3 regions of the Herbiconiux aconitum genome follow, and region 1 is predicted to be linked to each of the others. Evidence: predicted binding sites of a transcription regulator. Region 1 holds the regulator's gene; each other region holds the start of a gene.

Region 1 (5,538 bases):
TAGAAGCGCTGATCCCGGATGCCCGCGAACAGCACCGAATCGGCCGGCGACTCGACGGTGTTCCAGCCCATGTGCGGCACCACCTCGGCGTCGAGCCGTTTCACGGTGCCGGGCCACTCGGCGAGGCCCTCCGTGTCGACGCCCCGCTCGATGCCGTCGGCGAACATCACCTGCATGCCGACGCAGATGCCGAGCACCGGTCTCCCACCCGCGAGCCGCTTGTCGATGATCTCGCCGCCGCGAACGCCGTTCAGCTGCTCCATCACGGCGCTGAACGCGCCGACGCCCGGCACGACCAACCCGTCGGCCTCCAGCGCAGTCGCGCGATCGGCCGTGACGGTCACGTCGGCGCCGGCACGCTCGAGTGCTTTGGCGGCGGAGTGGATGTTGCCGCTGCCGTAGTCGAGAACGACGACCGACGGACGGCGCTGCGGGTCGCTCATGCGCGCATCCGGATCACAGGGCGCCCTTGGTCGACGGCACGCCGCTCACGAGCGGATCGAGCGCCTTCGCCTGGCGGAACGCCCGCGCGAACGCCTTGAACTCGGCCTCGGCGATGTGGTGCGGATCACGGCCGCCGAGCACGGTGAGGTGCACCGTGAGCCCGGCGTTGAAGGTGATGGCCTCGAAGACGTGACGCACCATGGCGCCCGTGAAGTGGCCGCCGATGAGGTGGAACTCGAACCCGGCCGGCTCCCCCGAGTGCACGAGGTAAGGGCGGCCCGAGATGTCGACCACGGCCTGCACGAGCGCCTCGTCGAGCGGCACGAGAGCGTCGCCGAAGCGCGAGATGCCCGTCTTCTCGCCCAGCGCCTGACGGATGGCCTGACCCAGCACGATCCCGACGTCTTCGACCGTGTGGTGCACGTCGATCTCGATGTCGCCTTTCGCCCGCACAGTGAGGTCGGTGAGGGAGTGTTTCGCGAACGCCGTGAGCAGGTGGTCGTAGAACGGCACCGACGTCTGGATGTCGGAGACGCCGGTTCCGTCGAGGTCGAGGGTGAGGTCGATCGACGACTCGCTCGTCTCCCGCTGGAGGTGGGCGGTGCGGGGTTCAGTCATGGCACGATCCTACCGAGAGGCCGTTCGACACTCTCCGCCGTCAGTTCGCGCATGGCGTCGAGGAACGCTGTGGTCTCGGCCTGTGTGCCCGCGCTCACCCGCAGGTGACCCGGGATGCTGAGGTTGCGGATGATGATGCCCCGCTCGATCAGCCGGTCGAACAGCCACTCCGGGTCGTCGACCCCGCCGAACAGCACGAAGTTCGAGGCGCTCGGCCACGGTGAGTAGCCCAGCGCGCTGAGGCCCTCGATGATGCGGTCGCGCTGGGCCTTGATGTCGTCGACCATCGCGAGCATCTCGGGGGCGTGGGCCAGGGCGGCAACGGCCGCCGCCTGGGTGAGTGCGGAGAGGTGGTAGGGCAGGCGCACAAGACGCAGGGCATCCGTCACCGCCGGGTCGGCCGCGAGGTAGCCGAGGCGGGCACCGGCGAAGGCGAAGGCTTTGCTCATGGTGCGGGAGACGATGAGACGCGGCCGCCCCTCGAGCAGGCTCAGTGCATCCGGTTCGTCGCTCGGCGTGAACTCGGCGTAGGCCTCGTCGACCACCACGATGCCGTCGGTCGCGTCGTATGCCGCCGCGATCGTATCGAGACCGAGCGCGGTTCCCGTGGGATTATTCGGCGAGCAGAAGAAGACGATGTCGGGATTCGTGCGCTCGATCCAGTCGACCGCGGTCTCGGGCGAGATCTCGAAGCCCTCGTCGCGCTCCCCCGCGATCCAGCGGGTGCCGGTGGCGGCGGCGATGATCGAGTGCATGGAGTAGGTGGGCGGGAAGCCGAGCACCGAACGGCCGGGCCCGCCGAAGGCCATCAGGATCTGCTGCAGCACTTCGTTGGAACCGTTGGCGGCCCAGATGTTGTCGCGCGTGAGGCCGGCACCGAGGTAGCCGGCGAGCGAGTCGCGCAGAGCGGTGAACTCGCGGTCGGGGTAGCGGTTGACGGTGAGCAGCTCGCGGGCGATGGACTCGATGATGTCGCGCGCCACGTCTTCGGGAATCGGATGGGTGTTCTCGTTGACGTTCAGTTCCACCGGCAGGTGCAGGTGCGGAGCGCCGTAGGGGCTGAGACCGCGGAGGTCGTCTCGAATGGGCAGATCATCGAGTGAAGTCACCCGAGGAATTCTACCGCCCGAGGTCGGCCGACTCGCCCCGTCGACCTTGACGGATCAGTTCGCCAAATCGACCGGAACGGCGATGCGCTGGCCCGGCTGCACCGAGGACTCGTGCAGCTGGTTGAGGCTCATGATCTCGGCGATCACGTCGCGCGGGTCGGCATCCGGCGCGATCGTCTCGGCGATGCCCCAGAGGCTCTGCCCGGCCTGGACCGTCAGGTAGTCGAAATCAGCCGATCCGGCGCTGCCCGTGGCGATGGCGGACCCACCGCTGAACATCGCGAGCAGGCCGAGCACGGTGATGGCGGGAAGAGCGATCACCACAGCGAGAACTTTGCGACCACGGGACGTGATGCGCAGCCGAGTGGCGTGTGCGGTTCCGAGAGGTGCTGCGTAGCTCATGATTCCTCCTGAGGGATTCGCACCGGCGCTCGGCCGGGAGCGCCGGTGCGAAGTTATGTTCCGAATGTATATTCGATTTTTCGTGTCGTCAAGTCGAAATGTCTTCGAGAATCAGCGACACACTCGAATTCATGTACGTTTTCGAGCAGTTCTCGGATACAGTTTCGACCAACAGGAGAACTCAATCACCAGCCACCGACATTGATGCGGTGAAGGCGATCAGATCGACCAGAAAGCAGGTAGACGTGGCGAACGATGCGGGCCGCACCCGGCGGCGAAAGAGCCTGAGCGACAAGCAGCTCGCCATCCTCGACGTCATCCAGCGCTCGGTGATCGCGCGGGGCTACCCGCCGAGCATGCGCGAGATCGGCGACGCCGTCGGGCTCTCCTCCCTGTCGAGCGTCACGCATCAGTTGAATCAGCTCGAGCTGAGCGGTTACCTCCGGCGCGATCCCAACCGGCCGCGCGCGATGGAGGTGCTGATCGACGTTCCGGGGTCGGATGCGAATCAGACCCCCGACATCGACTCCGCCCCACCCGTGGGCGACGCGACGCTCGTGCCGCTGGTCGGCCGCATCGCGGCAGGCATCCCGATCACCGCCGAGCAGCAGGTCGACGAGGTCTTCCCCCTCCCCCGCCAGCTCGTCGGCAACGGCGACCTCTTCATGTTGAAGGTGGTCGGCGAATCGATGATCGACGCGGCGATCTGCGACGGCGACTGGGTGGTCATCCGTCAGCAGAACACGGCAGAGAACGGCGACATCGTGGCCGCCATGCTCGACGAGGAGGCCACGGTCAAGGTCTTCCGCCAGCGCGACGGTCACACCTGGCTGCTCCCCCGCAACAGCAACTTCGAGCCCATCCTCGGCGACTTCGCCACCGTCCTCGGCAAAGTGGTCGCCGTTCTCCGCGCGGTCTGAGCCCATCTCACGCGGTCTCGTCCCTCACCGAGTGGATCAGCACGAGATCGAACGCGACAGGCCGCTCCAGGACGACCCAGGGTGAGCGCGCGGCCGCGTCAGCGACCGCTCGCGAACATGTCGCGCGGCGCCGGGCAGGGACCGGCGACGCCCGTGGAGCCCGCGCGAAGCACGGGCCCCACGGCAGCTAGACACCCACGCGAGCGCGCACCAGGCGGGTGGCCTCCAAGACGTTGCGCAATGATGCAACGGTCTCGTCGTAGCCACGCGTCTTGAGACCGCAGTCGGGGTTCACCCACACCTGGCGCTCCGGGATCGACGCGAGCGCCTTCTCCAGCAGCTCGGTGACCTCCTCGACCGACGGCACGCGGGGCGAGTGGATGTCGTAGACGCCCGGGCCCACCCCGTGGTCGAAGCCGCTCGCCTCGATGTCCTGCACGACCTCCATGCGCGAGCGGGCCGCCTCGATGGAGGTGACGTCGGCGTCCAGCTTGCGGATGGCGTCGATCACCACACCGAACTCCGAGTAACAGAGGTGGGTGTGGATCTGGGTCGAGGCCCGCACCCCCGCGGTCGCCAGCTTGAACGATCCCACCGACCAGTCGAGGTAGGCGTTCTGGTCGCGCTTCTTCAGCGGCAGCAGCTCGCGGAGCGCCGGCTCGTCGACCTGCACGATGGGGATGCCCGCGGCTTCCAGGTCGTGGATCTCGTCGCGCAGCGCGAAGGCGACCTGGCGTGCGGTCTCACCGAGCGGCTGATCGTCGCGCACGAACGACCAGGCGAGGATGGTGACCGGTCCGGTGAGCATGCCCTTGACCGGCTTCGACGTGAGGCTCTGCGTGAACACCGACCAGTCGACCGTGATCGGGGCGGGCCGCGACACGTCGCCCCAGAGGATCGACGGTCGCGTGCAGCGGCTGCCGTAGGACTGCACCCAGCCGTTCTCGGTCACCGCGAACCCGTCGAGGTTCTCGGCGAAGTACTGCACCATGTCGTTGCGCTCGGGCTCCCCGTGCACGAGCACGTCGAGTCCGATCTCCTCCTGCAGCTCCACCACGCGACGGATCTCGTCGCGCATCAGCTCGCTGTAGTCGTCGGGTGAGAGCTCGCCCTTCACGAGACGCGCTCGGGCCCGGCGGATGTCGCCGGTCTGGGGGAACGACCCGATCGTGGTGGTGGGAAGGAAGGGCAAACCGAGCGCCGCTTCCTGGGCCTCGAGTCGGGCGGCGTAGGCGTCGCGCTCGAAGTCACCTCCGCTGAGGGCCGCTTCGCGCAACCGCACGTCACCGTCGCGCACACCCGGCGCGGCCAGGCGGTCGGCCAGAGCCGCGGTCGCCTGATCGAGCTCCTCTTCGATGACCACGCGCCCTCCGCTGAGTCCATGGGCGAGCGTCGCGATCTGTTGCACTTTCTGGTCGGCGAAGGCCAGCCAGCTCGCGAGGCGCGGGTCGAGCTTCGACTCGTCCTCGACGTCGTGCGGCAGGTGGAAGAGCGAAGTCGACGATGACACCGAGACGTTGAAGGTCAGCGCGCCGAGTGCCTCGAGCTTGTCGTAGGCGGCAGCCAGGTCGCCCCGCCAGATGTTGTGGCCGTCGATGACGCCGCCCACCAGCACGGTCTCGCCCAGGTGCCCGAGCGCGGGGTCGAGTGCGTTCGGCAGCGATCCGCGCACCAGGTCGAGCCCGATGGCTTCGACTCCGGATGCGACGAGCACCGGCAGCGCGTCGTCGAGACTGTTGTAAGCGGAGGCCACGAAGATCGACGGGCGCTCCCCCGTGGTCAACGTCGCGTAGGCGCTCTCGACCGCCGCCAGTGTCACGGCGCGCGGCACGTCGACGCTCTCACTGACGAGCCCGGACTCGTCGAGCTGCACCCACTCGGCGCCGGCCTCGGCCAGCGTCGCCAGCAGCTCCTGGTAGACCGGGAGCAGGTCGGCGAGGCGATCGAGCGGCTGGTAGCCCTCGGGGGCGTCGTCGCTCGCTTTGCTCAGCAGCAGGAAGGTCACCGGCCCCACGATCGAGGGCCGCGTGAGGTAGCCTTCGGCC
Region 2 (5,538 bases), 530 kb from region 1:
CTTGGCCTCATCCGCACTTCCCGGCGTCGCGGTGTAGACCACGATGCGCAGATCGCCGCCCGGCACTGTCAGCACGTCGCAGTCGACCGTGATCGGTCCGGCCGGGGTGTGCGTGATCGTCTTGCGACTCGACCGATGTTCGGCCACCCGCGCCTCGGACCACCGACGCTCGAACTCGGGCGATCGCGCACGCAACTTCGACACCAGCTGTGCGAGTGCGCCGTCTTGCGGATACCGGCCCACCGCGGTGCGCAGGTCGGCCGCGAGGTCGCTCGCGAACTCCTCTTCGTGCACGGCGTCGTACTCGATTCCGCCGTGCCCGGAGGTGAAGTGGCGCCACACCAGGTTGCGATCGATGCCGACATAGCGCGACGGATCACCGGTCAGCGCCGCCCAGAGCGGATTCCACAACAGGATGTCGTGGGTCGCCGAGAACACCGCGATCGGCACATCGCCGAGTCGGTCGACGATGCGCTGCACTCCGGGTGTGATGTGCTGCGGCACGACGCTCCGCGACGGAGGAGCGATGCCGGCGACGCGGTAGAGGTGGTCGCGTTCGTCTTCGCTGAGGCGCAGGGCGAGGGCGAGCGCGCCGAGGAGCTGGGGAGACGGATGCGTCGCCCTGCCCTGCTCGAGACGCACGATGTAGTCGACGCTCACTCCGGCCAACGCCGCCAACTCTTCACGGCGGAGGCCGGCGGTTCGGCGTCCTGAACCCGCGGGCATGCCGACATCCGCTGGACTGACGCGGTCGCGCCAGGCTCGGAGCACGCTGGCGAATTCGCTCATGCCTCCATCCTGTCTCCTGCGGATGTGTGCCGGGTGGTACTGCTGGTCCCACCGTCCACGGGTGCCTGGGCGATGCGCGGCGCCGCCCGCAATCTGGACTCATGACAACAACACTCATCACCGGCGCCAACAAGAGCCTCGGCCTCGAAACCGCCCGACGCCTGATCGACGCCGGCCACACCGTGTACGCCGGGATGCGCGACCCCAAGAACGGCGATGCGGCACGTGCTCTCGGGGCTCGGGTCGTGCAGCTCGACGTCACCGACCAGGCGAGTGTCGACGGTGCACTCGCCACCCTGCCCGAACTCGACGTGCTCGTGAACAACGCCGGCATCCTCGGAACCTCGTTCGGAGTCGACGACCTCTCCGTTGCGGCGATGTCGACCGTGTTCGACACCAACGTGCTCGGAATCGCACGTGTCACGCAGGCGGCTCTTCCTCTGCTCGGTCGATCGGCGAATCCGGTCATCGTGAATGTGGCGTCGGGCGTCGGCTGGCCGCGGTTCCTCAGCACCGAGGGGCGTGACGAGTTCCCGGTGGCGGCCATCCCATACGCGTCGTCCAAGGCAGCGGTGATCACATTGACCGTGCAGTATGCGAAGAATCTGCCCGGCTTTCGGGTGAACGTGAGCGACCCCGGCTACACCTCCACCGACTTCAACCGGCACAGCGGTCACCAGACGGTGACGGAGGGAACGGATGCGACGGTGCGGCTCGCGCAGGTCGCCGCCGATGGGCCCACGGGCGAGTTCCACGATCGGGAGGGGCGCATCGAGTATTGACCTGTCGGGGCGGAGGCGCGGGCGCGGGCGCCGGCGCCGGCGAACCTCGGGGCGATGTCGGTGGGTGGTGGTTGACTTATCCTCATGAAGCAGTCGCGCGTCGCATTCACCCCTGAGCCCTCCCAGGGCCCGGATGCGCGGGGTCGCGACGGGGTCGGTGCCGGGTTCGACGTGGGCGGTGCCGGGGTCGATGAGCTCGGTGCCGGGTTCGATGAGCTCGGTGCGCTGTTCGACGCGGAGGTGCGGTCCATCGTGGCCGAAGCGGCCGTGGTCGCCGCGTCCGACGCCCGCCGCGCCCGGCACGTCGCGAAAGCCGCCACCCTCGCCGACCGGATGGCCCGGCTCGACGGTTCCGCCGCGACCGCGGCCGGGCGGGAATGGGCCCGCCGTAGGCTCGCCACCGAGATCGCCTGCGCCACCCGCCGCTCCGAGCGCGCCATCACCATCCTGATCGGCGACAGCGAACACCTCGTCGACGAGCTCCCCCTCACCCTGGCAGCCCTTGAACAGGGCACCATCTCCTACCCGCACGCCCGAGCCATGATCGGCCACGCCAGCACCCTCCCAGCACCCTCCCGGAACCCTCGCGCGGAGCGTTCGAGCAGCACCTCCTGCCACACGCCGAGGCTCTCCCCCCGCACCGCTTCGACGACCGGGCCCGACGCCTCCGTGAGAAGACCCACCCGGAATCGATCATCACCCGCACGAAGGCCGCGCGAGAAGATCGGCACGTGCGCTTCCAGCCCGACTGCGACGGCATGGCCACCCTCTCCCACTACCTCCCTGCCGTCGATGCGTTGGCCATCGACGACTTGATCGACAAGATCGCCCGCGCCACCCGCACCACCGCTACGAGTGCCGCGCGGGGCACCGACGCCGATCCCCGCACGCATGCGCAGCGCCGCAGCGACGCCCTCACCGACCTGATCCTCGGCCGGGGCGACCGGCCCCGCATCACCCCCACCATCCTCATCACCGCACCCGCCACCACCATCGCCGGCACGTCCGACCAACCCGGCGACCTGCACGGCTACGGCCCCATCGACCCCGCCACCACCCGCGCCATCGCCGCGACCGCACCCACCTTCCTCCGCGCCCTCCTCAGCCCCGAAACCGGCCAACCAACCACCATCACCCGCCACCGCCACCGCCCCGTCGCCGACCACCCGAACCCCAGTCCAACCACCCAAACCAGAACACCACGCCACAATCACCCCAGCCCCACCGCCAATCCCCACCACCCGGACGCAGGCCCGACGGAAGCACCACCTGACGGTCGCGACCGCTACACCCCGTCACCCGCCCTCCGCACCGCGCTCACCCTGCTCGACGAAACCTGCCGCTTCCCCGACTGCGGCCGCCGCGCAGCACGCTGCGAACTCGACCACACGAAGGCCTGGGCCGAGGGCGGCACCACCACCCCCGATAACCTCGCCCACCTGTGCTCGCGCCACCACCACCTCAAACACGAAGGCGGCTGGACCGTCACTCCCGCCCAAGACGACACCCGAACCCTCACCTGGACCAGCCCCCGAGGCGCCCCCTACTCGACCGCCCCACCAGAGGCTTCACCACCACCACCACCACCACCGTCACCGTCACCGCCACCGCCACCGCCACCGCCACCGCCACCGCCACCGCCACCGCCACCGCCACCGAACACCTCACCACCAGCGACCTTCGGCAGCTATCCACCTCCCTAACGAACCCGCGGCGAGTAGGGCGGGAACTCGCACGGCCGTCCCGAGAAGTTGAGGGGTGTGGTGGGTTTCGGGTTGGGGCGCCTTTGAGCTCCGCTCAACCGAAGCCCCAACCCGAAACCCACCACAGCCCGACCCCACCACACCCCGGCCCCTCCACAGCCCGTCCCGTCCCGTCCCGTCCCGTACCAACCCCACCACCACGAAGCGCTAGACCCAACCCGACACATCCCGACGCAAACAACCGTTTACTTAACCCAGACTGGCTATGCTCAACACATGCCTCGATCGGGTTGGATCAAACCAGATGTCGACCATCGACTCTCCGACCACCTGGCCTTCGCCATGCTGACGAGGGTCTACCCGCCCGACGTCGTCGACGAGGTCATCGCCGAGGTCGGCCGTCTACAGCGCCGCACCCGGATGCTGCCCTCGCGCATCGTCGTCTACTACGTGCTCGGGCTGGCCCTGTTCTCGAACTCGTCCTACGACGAAGTCATCCGACTCTTGATCGCCGGCCAGTCGTGGTCGTCGGGGTGGTCGCAGTCCTGGCCGGTGCCCACCAAGGCCGCCCTGTACAAGGCGCGACTGCGACTCGGTCCCGAACCGCTGCATCTGCTGTTCGACCGCGTCGCCCAACCCATCGCCACCCCCGGCAGTGATGCCGGCTCCTATCGCGGCCGGCGACTGCTCGGAATGGACGTCATCTCCCTCGCCATCCCGGGAACACCCGCCAATGAAGCCGAGTTCGCGGGCCCGATCCCGCAGACCGACGCGGACCCCACGGCCGCAGCAGCCGACACCGCCACCACAGCCACAGCCACAGCCACAGCCACCACCAGAGCCGCCGCCACGTCCACAGGCACAGCCACCGGCACCAGCCCTTCGCGTCGGCTCTCGGTGCGGGTACTGGGTCTCACCGAGCTCGGCACAGGCGCGGTGATCGGCGCATCCATCGGCGGCGCGCACGACGAGCTCAGCGCCAGTGCAGCCGACCTGCTCCCCGCTCTGGGTCCAGGTCAGCTCCTGCTCGGCGCACCGGAGTTGTACGACCCACAGCTCTGGGCCCGAGCCGCGGCCACCGGAGCCGACCTGCTCTGGGAGCTCCCACCCGAGGTCGCGTTCGCCGTCGACTCGCGTCACGCCGACGGGTCGTTCAGCGCGCGAATCGCAACGAGTCCCGACGGCCCACCGCAGTCATCCGACAGCCACCCCGTGCGCATCGTCGAACATCCGGTATCAGCCGGAGGCAGAGCCGTCTCGGCGATCGGCGATTCGCACCGGCGCTACGCCACCACCCTCCACGACCCCGATGCCGACCCGGCCGTCGATCTCGTCGGCCTTCTCTCGAGGCGTCGCAGTTTGGCCTCCGCTTTCGACGAGTTCCGGGCTCACCGCAATAGTCCTCAGGTCGTGTTGCGGTCGAAGATCCCAGCCGGGGTGCGGCAGGAGATCTACGGCTATCTCTGCGTGCACTACGCGATGCGCTGGATCATGAACGCTCCCGATACGCACGCCCTCGACGTCGAATTCACCCATTAAGTAAACGATTCTTCAATTCTGCTTGTCCTGATGGACGATCCCGTGGTAGACCTCACGTGGTAGCTCCGATTGGGGGGGCGGTCCCTTCGGTGGAAAGCGTCGAGGCTGCAAGCCACAGGCACGACAAATCAGGGGGAGGCCATCATGGCCAGAACGATTCGGCGCGGAAAAAAGCGCATCACCATCGGTGTCATCGCATTGCTGACAGTCGCCGGCGCGGGGGCCGCGTTCGCGTACTGGACCTCGACGGGTAGCGGCACCGGAGCCGCCACCACGGGCGAGAGCGTCGCGTTCACCATCACCAGCGAGACCGCTGTCGGCACGATCGCCCCCGGCAACGCCGGACAGACCGTCGACTTCACCGTCACGAACCCGGGCGAGGGCTCGCAGTATCTCACCACGGTGACGGTCGCGCTGGCCACCGCCGCGGGTGTGCCGTGGGTGCCGGCGGGCGATTGTTCGATCGACGACTACGTGGCCACCATCAGCACGGCACCGCCCGCCGGACAGATCGCCGCCGGCGCATCGGTCGACGGCACCGCGACGGTGACGCTCACGAACACCGCCGAGAACCAGAACGACTGCCAGGGCCAGACGGTCCCGCTGTACTTCGAGGCGTCCTAAGCACCAACCGAGCGTCTCCGGATGCGTCGCCGTCACGCGGCGCATCCGGAGCACCCGGCCGGACCGTTCCATGAATAGATCCACTTCCACCCAGCAGGCAT
Region 3 (5,538 bases), on a different contig from region 1:
ACCCGAAGAAGGCCGCTGAGGCGCTCTCCTGGGTCGTGAAGGAGATGGACATGCGGTACGACGACCTGGAGAGCTTCGGCTTCCGCCACATCGACGACTTCAACCGAGCCGTCGTCAACAACGAGATCCAGCTCCCGCCGGCGTCGCAGCGCATCCTGAAGCCCTATCCCTACCTGCTGGTGGTGGTCGACGAGCTCGCCGATTTGATGATGGTCGCCCCGCGTGACGTCGAAGACTCGATCGTGCGGATCACCCAGCTCGCGCGCGCATCCGGAATCCACCTCGTGCTCGCCACGCAGCGGCCGAGCGTCGACGTGGTGACCGGCCTGATCAAGGCCAACGTGCCGTCACGTCTCGCCTTCGCCGTGACGAGCGTCACCGACTCCCGCGTCATCCTCGACCAGCCGGGCGCCGACAAGCTGATCGGCCAGGGCGACGCGCTGTTCCTGCCGATGGGGTCGTCGAAGTCGATCCGCGTGCAGGGTGCCTGGGTGAGCGAGGCCGAGATCGCCAAGGTGGTCGAGCACGTCACCCGCCAGGCCCGGCCCGAGTACCGCGACGACGTGGCGGTGTCGGCGGCCGAGAAGAAGAACATCGACGCCGACATCGGCGACGACCTCGAGGTGCTGCTGCAGGCGGCCGAGCTCGTGGTGAACACGCAGTTCGGTTCGACCTCGATGCTGCAGCGCAAGCTCAAGGTGGGGTTCGCGAAGGCCGGCCGCCTGATGGATCTCCTCGAGTCGCGCGAGATCGTCGGCCCCTCCGAGGGCTCGAAGGCCCGCGACGTGCTGGTGACCGCGGAGCAGCTGCCCGAAGTGCTCGCGATGCTGCGCGGCGAGACGACCGCCGCGGCCTCCACGGCTGCGGCACCTGCTGCGCCCTCGGGGCCGTCGACGTCGGGCGCCGGCGTCTCACCGGGTCACGCGCCGTATCCTTCGGCCTCCCTCGACCAGTACCCTGAGGTGGAGGGCGACTCAGACGAGGATGCCTGGGGGTTGACCGGCAGGGAGTGATCGCGGTGGCGAACGACGGGGCTGAAGCGGCGCTGCCCAAGCCGAGCAACTGGAACCTGCCGAACGCGATCACGGTCATCCGTATCCTGCTCGCACCGGTCTTCTTCATCATGCTGCTCGTCGACGACGGGCAAGACGGTTGGCTCCGCTGGGCGGCCGCCGTGCTGTTCATCCTGGCCATCGCCACCGACGGCATCGACGGCCACATCGCCCGCAGCCGCAACCTCGTCACCGATCTCGGCAAGCTGCTCGATCCGATCGCCGACAAGATCCTCACCGGCGCGGCCCTGGTCGGTCTCTCCATTCTCGCCGAGCTGCCCTGGTGGGTCACCATCGTCATCCTCGTGCGCGAGGTGGGCATCACGGTCTGGCGCTTCGTGCAGCTGTCGGATCGGGTCATCCCGGCCTCCCGAGGTGGCAAGCTCAAGACCCTGGTGCAGTCGATCGCGATCTCGCTCGCGTTGCTGCCCTTCCCGAGCCTCCTCGGAGACTGGGTGAACTGGGTCAACGGCGTGTTCATGGCTCTCGCGCTCATCCTCACCGTGGTCACCGGCATCGACTACCTCGTGCAGGCCTGGCGGCTGAACCGCACGCCGCCGCCCACGTCGCCGTCCTCGCCGTCCGCGTCTCCGCCTTCGCCGCAGCGATGAGTGTCGAGCCGGATGCGCGCGCCGAGCGGATCGTCGCCACCCTGACGGCGCGTCACGTCACCCTCGCCGTGGCCGAGTCGCTGACCGGCGGTCTGCTGACGGCCGCCTTCGTGGCGGTGCCCGGCGCATCCGTCGTGCTGCGCGGGGGAGTGGTGGCCTACGACACGGCCATCAAGCACAGCGTTCTCGGCGTCGACGCCGAGGTCTTGGCGGCGCACGGGCCCGTGCACCCGGATGTCGCGCGGCAGATGGCGGTCGGCGTGCGCACCGCGCTCGCACTCGACGGGGTCGAACCCGAGATCGGCATCTCGACCACGGGGGTCGCCGGCCCGGATGCGCAGGACGGGCATCCGCCGGGCACCGCGTTCGTCGGCGTGGCCGTCGGAGGATCGGTTCGGAGCTACGCTCTCGAACTCGACGGCGACCGCAACACCGTCCGGGCCGCGGTGGTGAGCGCGGCGTTGCGTTTCCTGGAAGAATCCTTGTGAAGCACCAGCGCGGGAATGTGACGCGTTTCGATCTCGTTACATCTGATGTCATTCACAAGATATGTCCAGTCCCAGTCGTTTAGAGTTTCTGCTACGAACCACTGCCGTGAGGCGGGTTCGAGTGCCACTTGAAATTGACCGTGACGGGAACGCAAGGAGGGTCCAGTGATTCTAGTTCGTCAGGAAATCGGCGACGTGCTTCGGGACTTCCGCCTGCAGAAGGGCCGCACCCTTCGTCAAGTGGCAAGTAAGGCGAGCGTTGCGCTCGGCTACCTGAGCGAGGTCGAGCGAGGCCAGAAAGAGGCCTCGAGCGAGATTCTCGCATCGGTCGCCGAGGCACTCGACACCCCGATCTCCGTCATCATGCGCGAGGTGGGCGATCGTCTAGCGGTCGTCGAGGGCATCGATCCCATCCCCGACACCATCCCCGATGAGTTCGTCGCCGACTTCGACGCCGACCTCGTGGTTCGTTGATTCGACCCGCTGAGTGAGACTGAGCGAGTTCCGGCAGGCGGTCGTCGACGAGTTCGGTGAGTCCTACGGGCAGGTCGTCACGAGCGACCTGGTGCTCGTGGATCTCGGTGATCGAAGCCCTGAGCAGGCGTTGAAAGCAGGAATCTCCCCGCGAGAGGTGTGGCTCGCAGTGTGTCGAGCGGCGGATGTACCGGCCTCGCGCTGGCACGGGGCAGGATTGCCCGCACAACCCAGAAGCTGAAATGAAGGCCCCGGATGCGTCCGGGGCCTTTTTTCGCGCCCTTCGGCATTCGAAGATGGGCCGGGACACGCCGCGCATTTCTCGAAGATATGTTCGGAAGCGGGTAGTGTTCTGCACATCGGGAGACTCCGAGAAGTTCTCCACAGATCGGATGCCGGTCGACTCAATGTCGGACGGTATCCGTACCGTGGTCCTCGTTCGACGAACTCCCCGTAACGCCTTGTCGTTGCCATCCGGAAACCTTCGGACGCACACGACAGCCTGTGGGCACACCGACGCAGCCGAAGAGGCCGCACACCGATTAGAAGGAGACCGAAATGCCGTCAGACGCAAATCGTGAGAAGGCACTCGAAACCGCGCTCGCCCAGATCGACCGCCAGTTCGGCAAGGGATCGGTCATGCGGCTGGGCAGCGACGAACGCGCCCCGGTCGAGGTCGTTCCCACCGGGTCGATCGCCTTGGATGTCGCGCTCGGCATCGGGGGGCTGCCGCGTGGGCGCATCGTGGAGATCTACGGTCCTGAGTCGTCGGGTAAGACCACCCTGACCTTGCACGCCATCGCCAACGCGCAGCGCGCCGGTGGCATCGCGGCCTTCATCGACGCCGAGCACGCGCTCGACCCGGAGTATGCGAAGAAGCTGGGCGTCGATATCGACGCTCTCCTGGTCTCGCAGCCCGACACGGGTGAGCAGGCGCTCGAGATCGCCGACATGCTGGTGCGTTCGGGTTCTATCGATCTCATCGTCATCGACTCGGTGGCGGCCCTCGTGCCGCGTGCCGAGATCGAAGGTGAGATGGGCGACTCCCACGTCGGTCTGCAGGCCCGTCTCATGTCGCAGGCCCTCCGCAAGCTCACGGGCGGGCTCAGCCAGACCAACACGACCATGATCTTCATCAACCAGCTGCGCGAGAAAATCGGTGTGTTCTTCGGCAGCCCCGAGACCACGGCCGGTGGTAAGGCGCTGAAGTTCTATGCGTCGGTGCGGCTCGACATCCGTCGCATCGAAACCCTCAAGGAGGGCACCGAGGCAGTTGGAAACCGCACCCGCGTCAAGGTCGTGAAGAACAAGATGGCGCCGCCGTTCAAGCAAGCCGAGTTCGACATCCTCTACGGTGTGGGCATCTCTCGCGAGGGCAGCCTGATCGACTTCGGTGTCGAGCACGAGATCGTGCGCAAGTCGGGGGCGTGGTACACCTACGACGGCGATCAGCTCGGCCAGGGCAAAGAGAACTCGCGTCGCTTCCTGCTCGAGAACCCCGACATCGCGCTCGAGATCGAGAACAAGATCCTTGCCAAGCTCGGCATCGGTGAGGCCGGAGCCGCAGCGGTCGCATCCGCAGCGGCTGCAGCGGCAGTGGCGGGCAACGTCGATCCGATCGCACCCAAGATCGCTTCGCGAAAGGGTGCGTAGCGCACGATGAACGACGTCATCAGCCTGGACTCCGTTCGTCGGGGGCGCGGCAAGCACCCGGCGGGCGGGGCCGGCTGGGGCGCCGCATCCGTTGTTCGCTCCGAGCCGGAGGCCGATGAGATCGAGTCCGAGCCTGAACTCTCCGATGAGGAGCGTCTGGCTCGGGTGAGCGACACCGTGGTGCGCGCACTGGGCAGACGGCAGCTCTCCGTGCTCGAGACGCAGGAGCTGCTGGTGGCCCAGGGTGCCACGGCCGACGAGGCCGAAGTGCTCGTGGCGCGCTACGAAGAGCTCGGCTACCTCGACGACTCGGCCCTTGCCGAGACGCTCGTGGAGCGACTGAGCGAGCGCAACCACAAGAGTCGCGGGGTCATCGCCCGCGAGCTCTCGGCCCGCAAGATACCCGGTCCGTTGGTCGCCGCAGCCCTCGAGCAGCTCGACGAGGGGCACGAGTTCGACCTCGCGCTGGAGGCCGCGCTGAAGCGGATCGGTCAGCTTTCGAGCTACGACGACACCACGGCCGAGCGCCGCCTCGTGGGGTTTCTCACGAGGCGCGGGTTCGCATCCGGAGTCGTGCGCGAAGTCACCCGCCGAGCGATGGCCACGCGCAAATCGGTGGGCGGTCCGCGCTTCCGCTGATGCGGCGCTGGTTCGCCGTGCCGGTGTGGTGGGGCTGGCGCAGCTCACGGGCAGGGTTTCGTAGACTGGTCGCACCATGAGCACCGTCAGCGAAGCCCCCACCGTCATTGCGATGTCGGATGCGTCTCACGACGCGTCGGGGCGTGCACGCACCTACGAGGTGCGCACCTTCGGGTGCCAGATGAACGTGCACGACTCCGAGCGACTGAGCGGATCACTCGAGGCGGCCGGTTACGTGCGCGCCGAGGGCGTCGAAGCCGACGTCGTGGTCATCAACACCTGCGCCGTGCGCGAGAACGCCGACAACAAGCTCTACGGCAACCTTGGCCACCTCGCCTCCGTCAAGCGGCGGCACGAGGGCATGCAGATCGCCGTGGGCGGGTGTCTGGCGCAGAAGGACAAGAACGTCATCCTCGACAAGGCGCCCTGGGTCGACGTCGTGTTCGGCACGCACAACATGGGGGCCCTGCCGAGCCTGCTCGAGCGTGCGCGTCACAATGATGCCGCGCAGATCGAGATCCTGGAGTCGCTCGAGACCTTCCCGTCGACGCTGCCGACCAAGCGCGACTCGACCTACAGCGGCTGGGTCTCGATCTCGGTCGGCTGCAACAACACCTGCAC

The links. Region 1 encodes LexA, which represses DNA repair genes until DNA is damaged. Its sites were predicted from a motif close to TCGAACANNTGTTCGA; they were not measured.
Region 2: a site for LexA is predicted at 2,032-2,047, ahead of N1027_RS16705 (HNH endonuclease signature motif containing protein). Genes of this name have one in related genera too.
Region 3: a site for LexA is predicted at 2,948-2,963, ahead of recA (recombinase RecA). Genes of this name have one in related genera too.

Annotation. Positions count from the first base shown of each region.
Region 1 covers NZ_JANLCM010000002.1:1,635,376-1,640,913, forward strand. The annotation lists gene hisH (imidazole glycerol phosphate synthase subunit HisH) at 1-443, opposite strand, end outside; gene hisB (imidazoleglycerol-phosphate dehydratase HisB) at 457-1,062, opposite strand; gene N1027_RS19215 (histidinol-phosphate transaminase) at 1,059-2,171, opposite strand; gene N1027_RS19220 (LysM peptidoglycan-binding domain-containing protein) at 2,226-2,573, opposite strand; gene lexA (transcriptional repressor LexA) at 2,819-3,493, shown strand; gene metE (5-methyltetrahydropteroyltriglutamate--homocysteine S-methyltransferase) at 3,681-5,538, opposite strand, start outside.
Region 2 covers NZ_JANLCM010000002.1:1,103,213-1,108,750, forward strand. The annotation lists gene N1027_RS16695 (helix-turn-helix transcriptional regulator) at 1-789, opposite strand, end outside; gene N1027_RS16700 (SDR family NAD(P)-dependent oxidoreductase) at 891-1,571, shown strand; gene N1027_RS16705 (HNH endonuclease signature motif containing protein) at 2,183-3,274, shown strand; gene N1027_RS16710 (transposase domain-containing protein) at 3,551-4,813, shown strand; gene N1027_RS16715 (hypothetical protein) at 4,958-5,437, shown strand.
Region 3 covers NZ_JANLCM010000003.1:58,093-63,630, forward strand. The annotation lists gene N1027_RS19500 (FtsK/SpoIIIE family DNA translocase) at 1-1,013, shown strand, start outside; gene pgsA (CDP-diacylglycerol--glycerol-3-phosphate 3-phosphatidyltransferase) at 1,019-1,663, shown strand; gene N1027_RS19510 (CinA family protein) at 1,660-2,151, shown strand; gene N1027_RS19515 (helix-turn-helix domain-containing protein) at 2,317-2,625, shown strand; gene N1027_RS19520 (DUF3046 domain-containing protein) at 2,639-2,866, shown strand; gene recA (recombinase RecA) at 3,184-4,278, shown strand; gene N1027_RS19530 (regulatory protein RecX) at 4,285-4,917, shown strand; gene miaB (tRNA (N6-isopentenyl adenosine(37)-C2)-methylthiotransferase MiaB) at 4,994-5,538, shown strand, end outside.